3 regions of the Actinoplanes sp. NPDC023801 genome follow, and region 2 is predicted to be linked to each of the others. Evidence: riboswitches for the same ligand, from Rfam matches in the RefSeq annotation. Region 2 holds a riboswitch; each other region holds the start of a gene.
The links. A riboswitch is a leader RNA that binds a small molecule or an ion and turns the genes downstream of it on or off. The one in region 2 is predicted to bind cobalamin.

Region 1 (4,206 bases), on a different contig from region 2:
TGAGGGGGCTGATCATGTGAGGAGTTTAGTGAGGTGGGTGCTGTTGGGGTCGGTGCGGTAGTCGGCGAACGGTTCGCAGGGTTGGAAGCCGAATCGCTGGTAGAGGGTGCGGGCGGGGTGGAAGAAGTCGGCGGTGCCGGTTTCCAGGTAGAGGCGTTGGTAGCCGCGGTGGCGGGCCTGTTCGATGAGGTGGGTGAGCAGGGCGGCGGCGACGCCGCGGCGTTGGGCGCGGGTGGCCGTACGCATGGATTTGATTTCTGCGTGGTGAGGGTCGAGGTGTTTGAGGGCGGCGCAGCCGAGGAGATGGTCGCCGTCGTGGGCGGTCCACATGGTGATGTCGGGGTGGCGCAGGGCGTCGAGGTCGAGGGCGTGTTTGCTTTCGGGTGGGGTGATGGCGCGCATCTGGTCGACGTGTTCCTGGAGCAGGGCGATGATGTCGGGTCCGGTGAGGTCGTCGACGGTGATGCGGAGGGTCACGGTGATCACTGTACGGTCGTGGCATGAACGGCCGGGTGATCCTGCTCAATGGGGCGTCGAGTTCGGGTAAGAGCAGTGTGGGGCGGGCGTTGTTGCCGTTGCTGGCGGATCCGTGGTTCTTCTTCCCGGTGGACGGGTTGGGGGAGATGCGGTCGACGGTGCATACGCGGGTGCTCGACGATGTCGGGGTTTATGACATGTTGACGCGGACGCGGCGGGGTTATCACCGGGCGGTGGCGGGGCTGGCGTCGGCCGGCAATGACGTGATCATGGATTATCCGTTGAGTGAGCCGTGGCGGCTGGTGGATCTGCTGGAGACGTTGCGCGGGTTCGATGTGACGCTGGTCGAGGTGCGGTGTGCGCCGGAGGAGTTGGATCGGCGGGAGTTGGCGCGCGGGGATCGGCCGGTGGGTTTGGCGCGGTCGCAGGGGTTGGTGTATGCGGTCGGTGACCGTGATGTCGTGGTGGATACGACGCGGACGGGTCCGGTGGCGTGTGCGCGGGTGATTGTGGCGGCGCTGGGCTCGCTGGTGGGTCCGAAGGCGTTCGACCGGTTGCGGGTGTCAGGCGGTCGGCAGGTGAAGGGTCCAGCGGTGGTGGTGGGTGAGGTGGGCGACGGCCAGCGGTGAGACGGTGAGCTGGTGGGGGTGGCCGGCGGGTAGTTGCAGGGCGGTGGCGAGCAGGGCCCGGATGATGGCGGGGTGGGCGACGACGGTCTGGCTGTGGCCGGTCTGGCGTGGGGAGTGCAGCCATGCGGCGGTGCGGGCGGTGATTGTGGTGTGGGATTCGCCGTCGTGGGGGCGGGCGTGCGGGTCGGTGAGCCAGTGTTCGAGGGTGGCCTGGTCGATCTGGTCGAGGGTGAGGCCGGTCCAGGTGCCGTAGCCGGGGTCGCGGAGTGCGGGTTCCTCGGCGGTGTGGTGGGCGCCGAGGAGGGTGGCGGTCTGCCGGGCGGCGCGGGACGGTGCGACGGTCCACCGGGTGTGGGGGTATCGGTGGGGTTGCAGCAGGGGTGAGTCGCGCAGGTGTGCGGTGGCGTTGCGGGCGCCGTCGTCGAGGTCGTGGTCGCCGCCGAACACTGCCTTGCGCAGGGCTGGGGTGTGTCCGGCGGCGATCAGCCGCAGTCTGGTCACGCGGTGGTGACGGTTGCCGTCTGTGGTGTGCCGGTGCGGGTGGCGAGCCGGTTCAGCAGGGCGGCGAAGGTGATGCCGAGGACGGTCCAGAGGACGGTCTGGGTGCCGAGGGACGAGATGCGGAAGTCCCAGAGCAGGGTGGCCGGGAAGTCGTCGGGGACTTCGTGGAAGGCGGGTAGCAGGGTGTAGGCGATGGTGACGACGACGAGGAAGCCGGCGGTGCCGGCGGCGGCGCGGCGCCACTGGTGGGTCTGGGTGCGGGTGGCGAGGGTGCCGGCCCAGACGGCGACCAGGCCGAGGGCGACCGCGGCGAGGTAGCCGGCGGTGCGCTGGTTGATGGTGTCGGGGTCGCCGACGGCGGGTGGGTTGGGTGGGTATTTGAGGAAGGGGATGGCGACGATGCCGAGGTAGCCGGCGGCGGCGAGGCCGAGGGCGGCGTGGGTGTCGCTGCCGGTGCGCAGGTGGCGTCGCAGGAGGGTGTAGGCGGTGGCGAGGATGCCGCCGAGGGCCAGGCCGATGAGGGCGGTGGCCAGGGGCAGGCCGACGGCGCGCTGGATGTCGCGGTCGACGAGGGGTTCGCCGGCTGTCTGCGCTGCGGGGGTGGCGGCTTCTTCGATGGCGATGGCTGCCTCGACGTGGGGTTCACCGGCGAGGTAGGCGAAGCCGCCGGCGAGCAGGCCGGCGAAGAGGCCGGCCAGCAGGCCGCGGAGCAGGAGCTGGATGTAGCCGGGCGTGGCCTGGCTCAGTGGCACGGGACACCGAGCAGGTGGCGGCCGTCGTGCATGAGTTCGTGCAGGTACATGCCGGTCTGGGAGAGGGCGCCCTGGTCGAAGGCGACGAGGTAGGCCAGCAGCAGCATCATGCCGGTGAAGCCGGCGGCGGTGGCGAGGAGTTTCGCGGAGACCGCGGGCGTGGTGAGGGTCTGTGCCTTGGACATGGTGGAGTGAACCTCCTACGGGATGACGCGTCCCGATCGATGGGGCCTGCGGCGCGTGAGCGTCCTGACTCACCGGCCCTCTGGCTGAGGGCCCGTTCACAGTGGCGCGACCGCACCGGACTCTCACCGGTTTCCCTCACACACCGCAGAATTGGCTGGTTTCAACCTAACGGCCGGGGTGGGCGGGGCACAACTGGGCGGCGGTAGCATCCACGCCGGTCGTTGTGCTGCGGGGGGTGGCGTTTTCGTGCGGTTCGTGGCGGTTGTCGTGGCCGGTGTGCTGGGTGCGGTGGTGGTGCCGGCGGCACCGGTGCGGGCGGCGCCGTGTCTGGGTCCGGGCCGGGTGGCGGCGGGGGTGCCGGTGGAGTTGAAGGCGTACGCGCCGGCGCGGCTGGCGGGTCTGGCGACCGGGGCCGGGGTGCGGGTCGCGGTGATCGATTCCGGGGTGGACGCACGGAATCCGCAGTTGAAGGGCCGGGTGCTGGCGGGCCGGGATCTGTTGCACGGTGCGGCGGACGGGCGGCGGGACTGTGTGGGGCACGGTACGGCGGTGGCCGGGATCATCGCGGGGCTGGCGGATGCGCGGACCGGGGTGCAGGGGCTGGCGCCGGGGGCGACGATCATTCCGGTCCGGGTGAGTGAGGACACGGAGCTGGACGGCCGGACGCCGGGTGGTGGGCGGCAGTCGAGTGCGGCGGCGTTCGCGGAGGCGATCACGTGGGCGGCGGGTACGGCCCGCGCGGACGTGATCAACGTCTCGCTCGTGATGCCGTCGGCGGATCCGCAGGTGCGTGCCGCGATTGCCGGGGCGGTCGAGGACGGGGTGATCGTGGTGGCGGCGGCCGGTAACGGGGGTGCTGCCGGTGGTGTGGCGTACCCGGCCGGGTATCCGGGGGTGATCGGGGTGGGTGCGGTGCGGGCGGACGGTACCGTTGCCGACTATTCGCAGCCGGGACCGCATGTGGACATTGCGGCGTTCGGTGACGGGGTGACGGTGCTGGCGCCGTTGCGGGGGCACCGGGCGGTGCAGGGGACGAGTTTCGCGGCGCCGTTCGTGTCGGCGACGGTGGCGTTGCTGCGGGAGCGGTTTCCGCGGGACAGTGCGTCGCAGTTGACGCAGCGGTTGTTGCGGTCGGCTGATCCGGCGCCGGGTGGTGCGCGCAGCAGTCAGTACGGCGCGGGGGTGCTGAATCCGTATCGGGCGTTGTCGGAGGAGGCCGGGCCGGTGGTGGCCGGGGTGGCGCGGGTGCCGGCGGTGCCGGTGGCGGCCGGTGGTGGCGGTGACTGGGAGCGCGCCGGGGTGTTCGCGGCCGGTGGTGCGGGGCTGGCGCTGCTGGCGGGTCTGGTGGCGGCGGTGGTGGCGCGGGGCCGGCGGCGGGGATGGCAGGCCGCCCACGGTCATGATCAAATGCCGGGATGATGTGGGAGGTCATCACCGAGGCGATGGGCCGGCTGTACCCGCAGGCGCAGCCGTGGCACGTGTCGTATCCGGCGGAGGGGTTCGCGTTGCGGGCGGCGTCGGCGTACCCGGCGCACGGGCACTGGCATTTCGTGTCGTACGGGCTGGGTGAGCGCTGGGGTTTCGAGTTGACGTTCCGGGTGGCCCGCGGTGCGGAGCAGCAGCCTCCGCAGTGGCCGTTCCTGGTGCTCGACCGGGTGGCG
Region 2 (4,206 bases):
TACCCGAACGTCGACTTCTACACCGGCCTGATCTACAAGGCCATGGGCTTCCCGACCAACGCGTTCACCGTGCTCTTCGCGATCGGCCGGCTCCCCGGATGGATCGCGCAGTGGCGCGAGATGATGCTCGACCCGGCCAACAAGATCGGCCGCCCGCGGCAGATCTACACCGGCTCGCCGGTCCGCGACTTCGTGCCGCTCGACCAGCGCTGACCCGGATCCACCTCAGCAGCGCCCCGCCGGACTCCCGGCGGGGCGCTGCTGTGTGTGCGCCGCGGGGAGGGCTTGGCCGGTGGCCCCGGCGGGCATGAAAGGCTCCCACGGCAGGGAAGTGCGGCAGGAGGAGACGTATGGACGTCGTGATCGGCATCGACACCGGGACCACCTCGACCAAGGGAATCGCCGCGGGGCCGGATGGTGAGATCCGCGCTCTGACGAGTGTCCACTACCCGCTCGCCGTGCCCGCTCCGGGCCGCGCCGAGCTCGACCCGGTCCAGCTCGCCGACGCGGCGCGGAAGGCATTGATCGACGTGGCCGCGGCCTGCCGTGAGCGCGGCGACCGGGTGATCGCGATCAGTCTCAGCTCGTTCCTGCACGCGCTCGTCCCGATGGACGGCGACGGCAAGCCGGCCGGGCCGGTCGTCACCTGGGCCGACAACCGGGCCGCCGCGCAGTGCGAACGCATCGTCGCCGAGGGCCGGGCCAGAGAGCTCCAGGCCCGCACCGGCACCCCGGTCCACCCGATGTCGCCGCTGCCCAAGCTTGCCTGGTGGGCCGAGACCGACCCCGGCACGCTGCGTGGCGCCGCGCGCTGGGGCGGGGTCAAGGAGCTGATCGTCGCGGCGCTCACCGGCGGGCCGTTCCAGGTCGACCTGTCGATCGCCTCCGGCACCGGCCTCTACGACATCCACGCCCGGCGGTGGGACGACGAGGCCGTCGAGATCGCCGGGGTACGCCACTCGCAACTGGCCGAGGTGGTGCCGACGACCACGTCCCTGCGGCTCAGCACCGAGATCACCGCCGCCGCCGGCCTGGACGCCGGCACCCCGCTGATCATCGGCGCCGCCGACGGGCCGCTGGCCAACCTCGGGGTCGGCGCCACCCCGGCCGGCATCGGGGCGGTGTCGCTCGGCACCAGCGGCGCCTTGCGTACCGTCGTCGGCGTTCCCACCGCCGACGCCGCCGGCCGGCTCTTCTGCTACGCCCTCACCGAGGACCGCTGGGTGATCGGCGGAGCCGTCAACAACGCCGGCTCGGTGGTCCGCTGGGCCGGGCAGACCCTGATGCCCGGCGGCGACGGCGAGGACGCCGACGAGCGGGACGCGGCCCTGCTGGAGGAGGCGTCCCGGGTCGTCGCCGGCAGCGAGGGCCTGCTCTGCCTGCCGTACCTGCTCGGCGAGCGGGCCCCGTGGTGGCGGCCCGGCCTGCGCGGCGCCTACCTCGGGCTGCGCCGCGAGCACGGCCGCCCGCACCTCGTCCGGGCCGCCGTCGAGGGTGTCTGCCAGCAACTGGCGCTGGTCCGCGACTCGTTCGACGCCGAGGGCCACCCGCTCACCGAGATCCGGGCCACCGGCGGGGCGGCCGCCTCCAAACTGTGGGTCGACGTGCTCGCCGCCGCCCTGGACCTGCCGGTCACGGTGGCCGACGTGCCCGAGGGCACCGCGCTGGGCGCCTGCCTGCTCGGCCGGCACGCCCTCGGTGAACTGCCCGACCTCGACCAGGCCGCCGCGCTGGTGCATACCGGCCGGCCGGTCCGCCCCGACCCGGACGACGCCGAGTTCTACCGCCGGCTGCGGCCGCTCGTGGAGAAGTCCGCCCTGGCCGTCCTGGACGTCGTCGCCGAACTCGACCGCCTCGCCCCGGAACCTCTCCCCAGCACCGAGAAGGCCGTCCGCTCCTGATCAACCCTGGCTGGACGCCACCGTTGTCTCATCGACGCCGAGACAACGGTGGCGTCCAGCCGGTTGCTCGTCCCGGCGGGACGGTGGTGACCGAACCCGCCCAGCCGGTTGCTCGCCCCGGCGGGACGGCCGTGACGGACCCCGCGTTGACGGGTGCCCGGCCGGTCGGGAAGAGTGACCGGCGAGCGGTAGCGGAGGAACCCGGTGCGAATCCGGGACGGTCCCGCCACTGTGACCGGTGGCTCGTCGACAGGGCTTTCCGGGAGCCAGGAACTCCGGCCGCTCGTGACAACCGACGCGCGGGCGTGGACACCCGCACCGAAGGGATCCTGGTGACGACTCCGTACCCGTTCTCGGCTGTGGTCGGCCTCGACGACCTACGTCTCGCCCTGCTGCTGACCGCGGTGTCCCCGGCCGTCGGCGGGGTTCTCGTCCGGGGCGAGAAAGGCACCGCCAAGAGCACCGTGGTCCGCGCCCTGGCCAGCCTGTTGCCGCAGGTTACGGTCGTGCACGGCTGCCGGTTCGCCTGTGACCCGGCCGCGCCCGACCCCGCTTGTCCCGACGGCCCGCACACACCGGGCGGGCCGTCGGACGACCGGCCCGCGAGCCTCGTGGAACTGCCCGTCGGCGCCACCGAGGACCGCGTCGTCGGCACCCTCGACCTGCAGCGGGCCCTCAGCGACGGCGTGAAGGCGTACGAGCCGGGACTGCTGGCCGCCGCACACCGGGGCGTCCTCTACGTCGACGAGGTCAACCTCCTTCCCGACCACCTCGTGGACCTGCTTCTCGACGCCGCCGCGATGGGCCGCGCCCACGTCGAGCGGGACGGCGTCTCGGTCAAGCACGCCGCCCGGTTCCTGCTGGTCGGCACCATGAACCCGGAGGAGGGCGAGCCCCGCCCGCAACTCGTCGACCGGTTCGGCCTGGTCGTCACGGTCGCCGCGCCCCGCGACGCCCGCCAGCGCGCCGAGGTGGTCCGGCGCCGGCTCGCCTACGAGGCCGACCCGGCCGGTTTCGCCGCCCGCTACGAGCAGCAGGAACGTGACTACGCGGCGCGCATCGCCGCGGCCCGCGCCGTTCTGCCGTCGGTGGATCTGCCGGACGCCGAACTCGATCGGATCGCCCGCGTCTGCCTCGCCTACGGTGTCGACGGCATGCGTGCCGACATCGTGGTGGCCCGCTGCGCGGTGACGCTTGCGGCCTGGCACGGCCGCGACCGGGTCACCGCCGACGACGTCCGCGACGCGGCCCGGCTGGCCCTTCCGCACCGGCGCCGTACCGACCCGCTCGACCCGCCCGGCACCGACGAACAGAAACTCGACGATGCCCTGGCCGAGGCCGAACGCCAGGCCGAGGAGGAGGACGCCGCGCCACCGGAGACGCCGGGCGTCCCGGGCTCCACGGACCCCTCCGGCGACGACGGTCCCGACGACGACGGCCCGGGCGGCGGAGGCGGTTCTCCCGGCCCGCAGAACCCCTCCGGCGGTACGGGCGGGAGCACCCACCCGCCGAGCGAGTCCGACATGCCCGCCGGCCCCGGCCGGGAACCCTCGCCGGGACCTGATCCGTCGGCGTCCACCGACGACCCCGCCACCGGCCGGTCACCGTCCGGGGCGGTGGCCGCCGCCGGAACCGCGTACCGTCCGCGCACGCTGCGGATCGCGGCCCGTGGCGAGGGCGGTCACGCCGGCCGGCGCTCCCCGGCCTTCGCCCGGCGCGGCCGCGTCGTGGGTGCCCGGCTGCCGCAGGGCAAGATCTCCGGCGCTCCGCACCTGTTCGCCACCCTCCGAGCCGCCCTGGACCGAGCCGCCCTGGACCGACCCGCCCTCGACGGTGCCGGTGCTTCTGAGGGCGGCGCGGCCGGCGCCGCCGGTGCGGTACGGGGGATCCGGGTGGAGCCGCGGGACCTGCGCGAGTCGGTGCACGTCGGGCGGGAGGCGAACCTCGTGCTCTTCGTCGTGGACGCCTCCGGTTCGATGGCCGCACGCAAGCGGATGACACTGGTCAAGACGGCCGTGCTGTCCTTGCTGCGAGACGCCTACCAGCGGCGGGACCGGATCGGGATGATCACCTTCCGGGGCAGCGACGCCGAGGTGGTGCTGCCCCCGACATCAAGCCACGAGGTGGGCGTGCAGCGACTGGCAGCCCTGCGGACCGGCGGCCGCACGCCGCTCGCCGCCGGACTGCGGGCCGCCGTCGCCACGATCGCCACCGAACGCCGGCGCGACCCGCGTCGCCGTCCGCTGCTGGTGATCGTCACCGACGGCCGCGTCACCAGCGGGCCCGACCCGCTACGGCTGGCATC
Region 3 (4,206 bases), on a different contig from region 2:
GGGGTCGAGCAGCATCACTGACAGGCCTCACACGATTCGGGGTTTTCCAGGGAGCAGGCTTCCGCGGCGGTCATTGCCGGGATGAGCGAGACCGGTGCGGCCGGCGCGACGGCGACGGTGGCCTGCTGGATCCGGGTCGCCGGGCGCGAACGCAGGTAATAGGTCGTCTTCAGCCCGGCCTTCCAGGCGTAGAGGTACATCGAGGAGACCTTGTTGATGGTGGGCGCGGCCATGAACAGGTTCAGCGACTGCGACTGGTCGATGTACGGGGCACGGGCGGCGGCCAGGTCGATCAGGGCGCGCTGCGGAATCTCCCACGCCGTGCGGAACAGTTCGCGGACATCGTCGGGCAGGTCGAGAATGCCCTGCACCGACCCTTCGGCCCGCTTGATCGCCTCGCGGATGGGGGCGGTCCACAGACCGCGGGACTTGAGTTCCCGTACCAGATAGGTGTTGATCTGAAGGAATTCGCCGGACATCGTCTCGCGCTTGAACAGGTTGGACACCTGCGGCTCGATGCATTCGTAGGCGCCCGCGATCGACGCGATCGTCGCCGTCGGCGCGATGGCGACCAGCAGCGAGTTCCGCAGGCCGTGCTCGGTGATCCGTTCCTTGACGGCGGCCCACCGCTCGGTCTGCACCGGCGTGACGCCCCACAGCTCCGGGTGCAGGTCGCCCTTGGCGGCGCGGGTCTCGGCGAACGCCGGGTGCGCACCGAAGCTCTCGGCCAGCGCGACGGAGGCCTCCAGCGCCGTCAGGTAGATCTCCTCCTGGACGCGCGTCGACAGTTCACGCGCCGCCTCGGAGTCGAACGGCAGCCGCAGGGTGAAGAACGCGTCCTGCAGGCCCATCAGCCCGAGTCCGACCGGCCGCCAGCGCGGGTTCGACGCGGCCGCCTGCTGCGACGGGTAGTAGTTGATGTCGATGACGCGGTCCAGATGGACGACCGCGGTCCGGACCGTCTCCCGCAGTTTCTCCCAGTCGATGCCGTCCGGCGTGACGTGCGCGCCCAGGTTGATCGACCCGAGGTTGCAGACCGCCGTCTCGTCGTCGTTGTTGACCTCGAGGATCTCGGTGCACAGGTTCGACAGGTGAATCGTGTTGCCCGGTTCACCGGTCTGGTTCGACAGCGCGTTGGAACGGTCCTTGAACGTCATCCAGCCGTTTCCGGTCTGGGCGAGCGTGCGCATCATCCGCCCGTACAGATCCCGGGCCTTGACGGTTCTGACCGCCTTCTTCTCCGCGGCGCGGTAGGCCTCGTCGAACGCCTCGCCGAACAGGTCGGGCAGTTCCGGGGCGTCCGACGGGTCGATCAGCGACCATTCGGCGTCGGCCTCGACCCGGCGCATGAACTCGTCGGGAATCCAGTTCGCCAGATTGAGGTTGTGGGTGCGCCGCGAGTCCTCGCCGGTGTTGTCGCGCAGTTCCAGGAACTCCTCGACGTCCGGATGCCACGGCTCGAGATAGACGCACGCCGCGCCTTTACGCCGGCCGCCCTGGTTGACCGCCGCCACGCCGGCGTCGAGCGTCTTCAGGAACGGGACGATGCCGTTCGACTTGCCGTTCGTGCCCCGGATCAGCGCCCCGCGGCCGCGGACCCGGGACCAGGCGATGCCGATTCCACCGGAGAACTTCGACAGTTTCGCGACCTGGTGGTAACGCTCGTAGATGGAGTCGAGCTCGTCCTTCGGCGAGTCGACCAGGAAACACGACGACATCTGGGTGTGCCGGGTGCCCGAATTGAACAGGGTCGGTGAGCTGGGCAGATAGGCCAGCGACGACATGAGCCGATAGAAGCCGATCGCCTCGCGGGCGTCCTTGGAGAGGCCGCAGGCGACCCGGAGCAGCCAGTACTGCGGGGTCTCCACGACCAGCCGCTCGTGCGGGTGGCGCAACAGGTAACGGTCGGCGACCGTGCGCAGGCCGAAGTACTCGAACCGCAGGTCACCGGTCACGTCGACGGCATCGTCGAGTTTGCGGGCGTTGCGGGCCACGAAGGCGGCGGTCTCGTCGCCGATCAGGCCGAGGCCGTGGGCGTACCGGATCGACTGGCTGAAGCTGGCCACACCCTGCCCGCGGACCTCCTTGTCGACGTAGGCGGAGAGCAGCCGGGCCGCGAGGCGCGAGTACTGCGGTTCCTCACCGATCAGCTCGGCGGCCGTCTGAATCGACAACTTGTCCAGCTCGGCGGTCGTCGCGCCGTCGTACAGGCCGCTGATGGTCCTGGTCGCCACCCGTAGCGGGTCCACTTCGTCCAGGTCGGAGACCCACAGCTCGACGGCCTTGACGATCTTGTTGACGTCGACCGGTTCCAGGTCACCGTTTCTTTTGCGCACCTGCATCACGTGCCGGCGTTGCTCCGGCACGCCCGTCTTCTGCGGCGTGAGTGTCATGCCTGCTCTCTCCTCGCGAGCTCGGCGCGCGGGGGCAGACACCATCGGTCCCCGGGCACACGGCCGCGAGGACACATCCGGCGTCGGCCGTCCCACGCGGCCTTCGACCGCCGCACACCACCATGGCGTACGGCGCGCTGGCAGGTCTTCGGACTCGCGGGCACGGCTGAAAGCCACCTACTGGCCGTCGCTTCCCAGGCTCGTGCGAGCCCAGTGCTCATCTGACGGCGGTCGTTCCCACTCACCGCTGCGGGGCAGTCCCGGTTTCGCACCGGGTTCCCTGTTGCCTCGGTCAGGTGTGTGACCACCTGACCGAACCAGCTGCGAGGAACACCATATATGGGCGGCTTCCGAAACTCCTAACCCAACATGCTGTGTTGACCATGTCACTCCCCCGCGATACCGGAGTGCCCTCCCCGGCGACGGGGAACGGGCGGAGAGCGGTCGGCTGCCGGGTCGTCACCTTCGCCGGAAAGTCGTCCGGCCGGTTCCGGTCTTCGGGTAGACATAGATCCATGACATATCCGCCGCCGCAGTATCACGGGGACGACGGGGAGAAGAGCGCCGTCTACCGGCCGGCCGGGACAGCCCCCGACTTCGTCTATCCGAACAACGGCACCCGGGTTCACTACCTCTCCAGCGGTGCCTCCACCGGAGGGCTTTTCGGCCTCTACCGCTGGGAGTGCGGGCCCGGCGTCACCGGCCCCGACCCCCATTTCCACCGTACGATCAGCGAATCCTTCTACATCCTTTCCGGCGTCATGAGCATCTATGACGGGAACCGGTGGATCGAGGCGGAACCGCACGACTGGGTGCACGTGCCGATCGGCGGCATCCACGGGTTCAAGAACCGGTCCGGTGAACCCGCCTCGATGCTGCTGCACTTCTCCCCCGGCGCGCCGCGCGAAGGCTATTTCGAGGGTCTCGCCGGCATCGGGCAGATGAGCGACGAGGAGAAGGCCGCCTTCTACCTGGAACACGACAACCACTGGCTGGACTGAAAACCCGGCTGGCTCTCACCGCCGTCTCAAGCACGCTGAGACAGTGGGAGCTGCCAGCCCAACAACCCAAGCTGGACCCCACCGCTGCCTCAAGCACGCTGAGACAGCGGTGGGGGCCAGCCGGAAGGGAAGGGGTGGGTGTTGGACTGGACGGCCACGTTGCCACGCAAACGGATGGGGGCCGGGGTTCTGCTCTGTGACGAGCAGGATCGGGTGCTGCTGGTCGAGCCCACTTACAAGCCGCACTGGGAGGTTCCCGGTGGCTGCGTCGAGGCTGACGAGTCGCCACGGGCGGCAGCGGCGCGGGAACTGCGGGAGGAACTCGGGCTCTCCGTACCGGTGGGACGGCTGCTGGTCACCGACTGGGTTCCGGCGCGCGAGGGGCGTACCGAAGGATTGATGTTGATCTTCGATGGCGGAATCCTCCTCGCAAGGGACGCTGCCGGTATCCGGCTGCCCGCCGAGGAGCTGCGGGGATGGGCCTGGTGCACCGGGCCGGAGGCGGAGGAGCGGCTGCTGCCGTTGCTGGCCCGGCGGGTCGCCGCGGCGCTGCGGGCCCGGTCGGGCGGCGGGTCCGCCTACCTGGAGGACGGATTCGGCGCCGCCTGAGAGGAAGCCACCTGCGAAGACGCCGCGTGCGAAGCCGCCTCCTCCACCTCGGCGAGGATTCTGGTCGCCCCGCTCGCGGTGGCCAGTTCCCGGGCCTCGGTGATCAGATCGGTGGCATCCCGGCCCTCGGCTGCCGCGATGTGGATCAGACCGACCAGGTTCGCCGCGACGCCGGTGGTGAATCCGGCCTCGCGGCGCAGCGT

Region 1: another riboswitch for cobalamin. It lies ahead of AB0G04_RS10735 (CbtB domain-containing protein); the one in region 2 lies ahead of AB0G04_RS28185 (VWA domain-containing protein).
Region 3: another riboswitch for cobalamin. It lies ahead of AB0G04_RS42245 (ribonucleoside-diphosphate reductase subunit alpha); the one in region 2 lies ahead of AB0G04_RS28185 (VWA domain-containing protein).

Annotation. Positions count from the first base shown of each region.
Region 1 covers NZ_JBFAAI010000004.1:187,414-191,619, forward strand. Annotated here, with positions in the region: gene AB0G04_RS10710 (GNAT family N-acetyltransferase) at 1-16, opposite strand, end outside; gene AB0G04_RS10715 (GNAT family N-acetyltransferase) at 13-477, opposite strand; gene AB0G04_RS10720 (AAA family ATPase) at 501-1,106, shown strand; gene AB0G04_RS10725 (histidine phosphatase family protein) at 1,041-1,607, opposite strand; gene AB0G04_RS10730 (CbtA family protein) at 1,604-2,359, opposite strand; gene AB0G04_RS10735 (CbtB domain-containing protein) at 2,350-2,544, opposite strand; adenosylcobalamin (AdoCbl) riboswitch at 2,553-2,706, opposite strand; gene AB0G04_RS10740 (S8 family serine peptidase) at 2,801-3,964, shown strand; gene AB0G04_RS10745 (suppressor of fused domain protein) at 3,961-4,206, shown strand, end outside.
Region 2 covers NZ_JBFAAI010000017.1:191,699-195,904, reverse strand. Annotated here, with positions in the region: gene AB0G04_RS28195 (citrate synthase) at 1-213, shown strand, start outside; gene AB0G04_RS28190 (gluconokinase) at 351-1,901, shown strand; cobalamin riboswitch at 2,071-2,200, shown strand; gene AB0G04_RS28185 (VWA domain-containing protein) at 2,234-4,206, shown strand, end outside.
Region 3 covers NZ_JBFAAI010000046.1:32,993-37,198, reverse strand. Annotated here, with positions in the region: gene AB0G04_RS42250 (ribonucleotide-diphosphate reductase subunit beta) at 1-15, opposite strand, end outside; gene AB0G04_RS42245 (ribonucleoside-diphosphate reductase subunit alpha) at 15-2,393, opposite strand; cobalamin riboswitch at 2,515-2,730, opposite strand; gene AB0G04_RS42240 (cupin domain-containing protein) at 2,909-3,394, shown strand; gene AB0G04_RS42235 (NUDIX hydrolase) at 3,533-4,003, shown strand; gene AB0G04_RS42230 (GNAT family N-acetyltransferase) at 3,973-4,206, opposite strand, start outside.